DNA from 2 places in the Gottfriedia sp. NPDC058432 genome. Region 1 is predicted to be linked to the other one. Evidence: a T-box and tRNA genes for the amino acid it is inferred to sense, from the RefSeq annotation. Region 1 holds a T-box; the other holds one or more tRNA genes.
The links. A T-box is a leader RNA that pairs with one kind of tRNA and senses whether it is charged. The one in region 1 lies ahead of pheS (phenylalanine--tRNA ligase subunit alpha), so its partner is inferred to be a tRNA-Phe.
Positions count from the first base shown of each region.

Region 2: it has a tRNA-Phe gene. The T-box ahead of pheS (phenylalanine--tRNA ligase subunit alpha) is inferred to sense a tRNA for this amino acid. The anticodon was not compared.

Region 1 covers NZ_JBHXLC010000001.1:259,421-262,837, reverse strand. Annotated here, with positions in the region: gene pheT (phenylalanine--tRNA ligase subunit beta) at 1-518, opposite strand, end outside; gene pheS (phenylalanine--tRNA ligase subunit alpha) at 537-1,571, opposite strand; T-box leader at 1,628-1,874, opposite strand; gene ACFWM3_RS01375 (TrmH family RNA methyltransferase) at 2,011-2,760, opposite strand; gene sspI (small acid-soluble spore protein SspI) at 2,864-3,073, shown strand; gene ACFWM3_RS01365 (helix-turn-helix domain-containing protein) at 3,191-3,417, shown strand, end outside.
Region 2 covers NZ_JBHXLC010000004.1:29,222-32,638, forward strand. Annotated here, with positions in the region: gene ACFWM3_RS05950 (adenylosuccinate synthase) at 1-1,233, shown strand, start outside; tRNA gene ACFWM3_RS05955 (tRNA-Lys) at 1,374-1,446, shown strand; tRNA gene ACFWM3_RS05960 (tRNA-Glu) at 1,466-1,537, shown strand; tRNA gene ACFWM3_RS05965 (tRNA-Asp) at 1,561-1,636, shown strand; tRNA gene ACFWM3_RS05970 (tRNA-Phe) at 1,643-1,715, shown strand; gene yycF (response regulator YycF) at 2,065-2,769, shown strand; gene walK (cell wall metabolism sensor histidine kinase WalK) at 2,769-3,417, shown strand, end outside.

The DNA.
Region 1 (3,417 bases):
CGGTTTGGTGTTAAGCCAAGTTCTAATACCGCATCATCACGATATAGTACATCTAATGCATCTACTCCTACGTCCGCATCACTTGGTAAAACAAAAATTCCATTTGAGAATTCTTTTGCTACGACTTTGCCTTCAATTCCTAATTCTTGCAGAGAGCAAATCATTCCTTCAGAAACTTCACCACGTAATTTTGCTTTTTTAATTTTAAAATTCCCCGGTAAAACAGCGCCTACCTTTGCCACGATCACTTTTTGACCTTTAGCAACATTTGGTGCGCCACAAATAATTTGTACTGGTTGTTCTTCTCCAACATCAACAGTACATTTTGATAATTTATCTGCCTCTGGATGTTGTTCACGTTCCATTACATAACCAACTACAACATTTTTAATTCCTTCTGAAAGATGATTAACACCTTCAACTTCAATACCTGCTTTTGTTATTAATTTTGCAAGCTCGTCTGGTGTAACACCACTTAAATCAACGTATTCTTGTAACCATTTTGTTGATACAAACATGTTTTGTCCCCTCCTACCTTACATTTGTTGGAATTGCTTTAAGAATCTTATATCGTTCGTATAGAAATGACGAATATCATCAATACCATATTTTAATAATGCAATACGTTCTGGACCCATACCGAAAGCAAATCCTTGAACTTCTTTTGGATTATATCCAGCCATCTCAAGTACGTTAGGATGCACCATTCCTGCACCTAAAATTTCAATCCATCCAGTGTGCTTACACATGTTACAGCCTTTTCCTCCACATTTCATACAAGAAATATCCATTTCTACTGAAGGCTCAGTGAATGGGAAGAAGCTTGGGCGTAATCGAATTTCACGATCTTCACCAAACATTTTTTTTGCAAAAAGTTGTAAAGTACCTTTTAAATCACTCATTGAAATGTTTTCACCAATTACAAGACCTTCGATTTGCATGAATTGATGAGAATGTGTAGCATCATCATCGTCACGGCGATAAACTTTACCTGGACAAATTATTTTAATTGGTCCTTTTTCCGCGTTTGCTTCCATTGTTCTAGCTTGAACAGGTGAAGTATGAGTTCTCATTAATGTTTCTTCAGAAATATAGAATGAATCCTGCATATCACGAGCTGGATGACCTTTTGGTAAATTTAAGGCTTCGAAATTATAATAGTCCTTTTCTACTTCTGGACCTTCTGCGATTTCATATCCCATTCCAATAAATAAATCTTCAATTTCTTGAATAACCGCTCTTAATGGATGAGCTCCACCTGCATGAACTGGTCTTCCTGGAAGTGTTACGTCAATTGATTCACTTTCTAATTTCTCATTAATTGCATTTTGTTCTAATACACCTTGCTTTGCTTCAAGTTTTTCTTGGATTGCCGCACGTACTTCATTAGCAACTGCTCCCATTTTTGGGCGCTCTTCAGGAGATAAATCCTTCATTGCTTTCATTGCTTCAGTAATCGGACCTTTTTTCCCTAGATAGGCAATTCTTATTTCATTTAATGCTTTTAAATCTTTTGCTTCTTCTATTTGCTTAATCGCTTCTGCTTGTAAAGAAACTAAACGCTCTTGCATGAATAATCCTCCTATTCAAATTCATAAATTTAAACATAAAAAAACCTCGCTCCCAAAAAAGGGACGAGGATTGATCGCGGTACCACCCTAATTAACAGTTATTATTTACAAAAAACTAACTGCTCACTTCATTCATATAACGATCTACTTAGATAGACCGAGTCGCCTTTACATTTAAAAATGGTCCCGGCGCTAGCTCAAGAGGTGAATTCAATTTGGTCTACTATAAAAGTGCTTACAGTCTACGGCACCTTTTCCCTAAAATAGAGATTCAAATTTACTACTCTCTGTCAAAGCTTTTTATGTATTAAATTTTTCTTAATTAATTATATTGATTTTTTTCAATTAATGCAACTGCTCAACATAATTATTTACTAAATCATTTGAATCATTTTTACTGACCTAAAAAGCTCAAATGGCTTCTAACATTTTCTATTTCTCACAGACTATACATTAGAATCCCTGCTGCAATACCAACGTTTAATGATTCGGCTTTACCATAAATAGGTATATATAGATTTTCATCAGTTAATGAAAGTAATGTTGAATTCACACCTTTGCCTTCATTTCCTACAATAATGGCAAAACGATTTGTAACGTTTACTTCATTAAATGGTTTTGCATTTTGAAGAGATGTTCCGTAAACAGTTATTCCTTTATCTTTTAAATTAGAAATTGCGTCAACTAAATCACCACGTAATATTGGTAAATGGAATAATGAACCTTGAGTGGATCGAATTGTTTTAGCATTATATAGATCGCTTGTACCTGAGCCTAAAATAACCCCATCAAAACCAGCAGCATCCGCAGTACGAATCATTGTTCCAACATTCCCAGGATCTTGAACTTCATCAATTAATAATAATTTTGACACTTTCTCAAAATCAATTCTTACAAAAGAAAATTCAATAATTGCAAAAATCCCTTGAGATGTTTCTGTTTCGCTTAATTCTTTGCTAACCTCTTTTGATATATACGTAATATCAAATGACCCTGTTGAAAAATTAGAAGGTAAGTCAATCTCTTCACTGATTAATAAATGAAGAATGGGTGCATCATGCTTAATTGCCTCCTCCACTAAATGAAAACCTTCTACGATAAATTGTTTAGCTTTATCTCTTCCTTTTTTTGTATGTAGTTTTTTCCAAGCCTTTACAGAATTATTTTGTATGGAATCAATTTGTTTCATAAGTTTCCTTTACCTTTCATCGTATATCATATCGTTTATCATACATAAAATCGTTTCCGTTTACAAATACTACATAAAGCTTAATATGAAAGGAGAATTCAAAATGAATTTTAATATTCGCGGTGCAGTTCTTCACAATATTTCAGGTAATAAAAGTGATCAATTAGAAGCAACAATTGTAGATGCTATTCAAAGTGGTGAGGAAAAAGTATTACCAGGTCTAGGTGTACTTCTCGAAGTTTTTTGGAGTCACGCTACTGAAGATCAAAAGCATGAACTACTCTCAGTACTAGAAAATGGAGTAAGTCAGTAATCTAATCTGTTAAAACATAAAAAAGGACTAACCTATGATATTATCCCCTTATAGTAGACACGTAAAAAAGCCCATCTGATAAAATGGATGGGCAGTCTACTATTGGGGGATTTTCTTATGCCATTAAAGGGAACAAAATTTAATCATTATTCAACTGAACTAAAACTAAAAGCTGTGAAGCAATATGAAGATGGCTATGGAAGTTACGTTACAATCTCACAGGAATTTGGTTTGCGTAGCTCAACTCAGCTTAAAAATTGGGTAAAAAAGTATAGAAATGGTGAGTTATTTGACGATCAAAGGGGAAAATCAAGTAGTTATCATCCTTTCAATGGACGCCCAAA
Region 2 (3,417 bases), on a different contig from region 1:
ACCGACTTTTTATCACAACAGGCAGAAGTAGTTGCTAGATATCAGGGTGGTAACAATGCAGGTCATACAATCGTATTTAATGGTGAAAAGTACAAACTTCATTTAATTCCATCAGGTATTTTCTTCTCAGATAAAATTTGTGTTGTTGGAAATGGTATGGTTGTAGATCCTAAAGCTTTAGTTCAAGAGCTAGCATACTTACATGATAAAGGTGTTTCAACTGACAACTTACGTATTAGTAACCGTGCTCATGTTATCTTACCTTATCATTTAAAACAAGATGAGTTAGAAGAAGAGCGTAAAGGTGATAATAAGATTGGTACTACTAAAAAAGGTATTGGACCAGCTTATATGGATAAAGCTGCACGTGTGGGGATCCGTATGGCAGACCTTTTAGATAAAGAAGAGTTTTACGAAAAATTAAAACGTAATCTTGAAGAGAAAAATAATTTATTTGAAAAAATGTATGATTCAAATTCATTAAATATTGATGACATTTTTGAAGAATATTATGAGTTCGGACAACAAATTAAAAAATATGTGTGTGATACTTCTGTTGTATTAAATGATGCAATTGATGGTGGAAAGCGCGTATTATTTGAAGGCGCACAAGGTGTAATGTTAGATATCGACCAAGGTACATACCCATTCGTTACTTCTTCTAACCCAGTTGCAGGTGGAGTAACAATTGGATCTGGAGTTGGTCCAACAAAAATTAATCACGTTGTTGGTGTATGTAAAGCTTACACTACTCGTGTTGGTGAAGGTGCATTCCCAACTGAGCTTTTCGACGAAATTGGAAATACAATTCGTGAAGTAGGTCGTGAGTACGGTACAACTACTGGAAGACCAAGACGTGTTGGTTGGTTTGATAGTGTAGTAGTTCGCCACGCTCGTCGCGTTAGCGGTATTACTGATTTATCACTTAACTCAATTGACGTATTAACAGGACTAGAGACTGTTAAAATTTGCGTTGCTTATAAATTCCGTGGAGAAACAATTACTGAGTTCCCTGCTAGCTTAAAACAACTTGCAGAATGTGAGCCAGTTTATGAAGAACTTCCAGGTTGGACAGAAGATATTACAGGAGTAAAAACGCTTAATGAACTACCAGTTAATGCAAGACACTATGTAGAACGTGTATCTCAATTAGTAGGTATTCCATTATCTGTATTCTCTGTAGGTCCAGACCGTAACCAAACAAATATCGTACGTAACGTTTACGGAGCTTAATATAATAAAAAGCCCTTAAATAAAAACTTAGGGGCTTTTATTATTTTTTTTAAAAAACTATTGCAAACTTATTAGAAAGTATGATAAGATAAGTCTTGTCGTCATAACTAGTACATAGTTTATGAAGTTAATCATTTTATGAGCCATTAGCTCAGTAGGTAGAGCATCTGACTTTTAATCAGAGGGTCGAAGGTTCGAATCCTTCATGGCTCATCTTTTCTTAAATTAATGTGGCCCGTTGGTCAAGCGGTTAAGACACCGCCCTTTCACGGCGGTAACACGGGTTCGAGTCCCGTACGGGTCATCCTTTTTTATAAAACTTATCTTGGTCCCGTGGTGTAGCGGTTAACATGCCTGCCTGTCACGCAGGAGATCGCCGGTTCGATCCCGGTCGGGACCGCCATATAATGGCTCGGTAGCTCAGTCGGTAGAGCAGAGGACTGAAAATCCTCGTGTCGGCGGTTCGATTCCGTCCCGAGCCATCATAAAAACTACTGTATATACAGTAGTTTTTTATTTTATATCAACCTTATAGAAAATAAATTCTAGTTTGAATAAAACAGTTCGATTTTACAAAAAAACCTACTTAATTTAAAATAGAAGTAAGTGGAGTAGACCTCTAGCAACAAGCTAGAGGTTTTTTTCAAAAATCTAGTGTTTATAGATAAAAAGAATAACACGTATGATCGCAGTCGTATTATATTTAGAGAGATAGTCCACAAAACGAAATTGCTATGAAAAGTTTATTTGTTGCCTAATTTAATGTTAAATTGCAAAAGATATGTATAGAATTGATGGCAGCGAAAACTGACTAGAAAAGGAGTGCGGGGAATGAATAAAAAAATATTAATAGTCGATGATGAAAAACCAATTGCTGATATATTGAAGTTTAATTTAGAAAAAGAAGGTTTTGAAATTGTTTGCGCGTATGATGGAGAGGAAGCATTACAAAAAGTAGACGAGTTTCTTCCTGATTTAGTTTTATTAGATATTATGTTGCCAATTAGAGATGGTTTAGAAGTTTGTAGAGAAATTAGAAAGAATCATGAAATGCCAATCATTATGATTACAGCAAAAGATTCTGAATTAGATAAAGTACTAGGTCTAGAAATGGGAGCAGATGACTACGTAACAAAACCATTTAGTACACGTGAGTTGCTTGCTAGAGTAAAAGCAAATTTACGTAGACATCAAACTGGAGCTACATCTGAAAAAGAGGAGTCAGTTGAAGTTATTATTGGTTCGCTTGTTATCAATCCAAACGCTTATATCGTAACAAAACGTGGCGAGAAGATCGAATTAACTCACCGCGAGTTTGAATTACTGTATTATTTAGCGAAGCATATCGGACAGGTTATGACGAGAGAACATTTACTTCAAACTGTTTGGGGCTATGATTATTTTGGAGATGTACGAACTGTTGATGTAACAATTCGAAGACTTCGTGAAAAAATTGAGGACAATCCAAGTTATCCACTTTTCATTGTAACAAGAAGAGGAGTAGGATATTACCTGCGTGATCCGGAGCAAGATTAATGGCAGCTTACAATAAAGTTGGTTTATTTAAATCAATTGTATTTAAATTTGTACTTGTTTATATTTTACTCATATTGGTAGCTATGCAAATTATTAGCGTTTATTTTTCGAGAGAACTTGAAAAGCAACTTGTAAATAGTTTTACAGTTGCGATAAACGAACGGGCTAAGCTACTGGCTTATAATATAAAAATCGAGTATGAAAAAAAGAAAACTCTGGACGATCCAGAGGTGAAAGCTAATATTCAAAAAATAGTTTCTGACTTTGGAAAGAATATTGGGATATCAGATGTAAGAGTTATTAACCAAAATAGTGAAGTCATTGCTACTTCGGATTCTAGTAATCGGTCTATTGTTGGAAAAAGGACAACTGATATTTTAGTTAAAAGAGCACTTTTAGTAGGTACTAGAACTGAAAAAGTGTTAATTGATCCTAAAAACGGTCATCGAATGAAAACGATTGTTACCCCAGTGATGGAAGGTGACGAAATTGTTTCAGCGATTTACACGAGTGCTTCAATGGAAAGTACTTATGAAAGAATGGAATTAATTAACCGTATTTTTTCAACGGGTACACTTATAGCAGTCGCGATTACATCCATTTTAGGGATATTATTGGCTAAAGCAATTACGAAGCCAATCTCAGAAA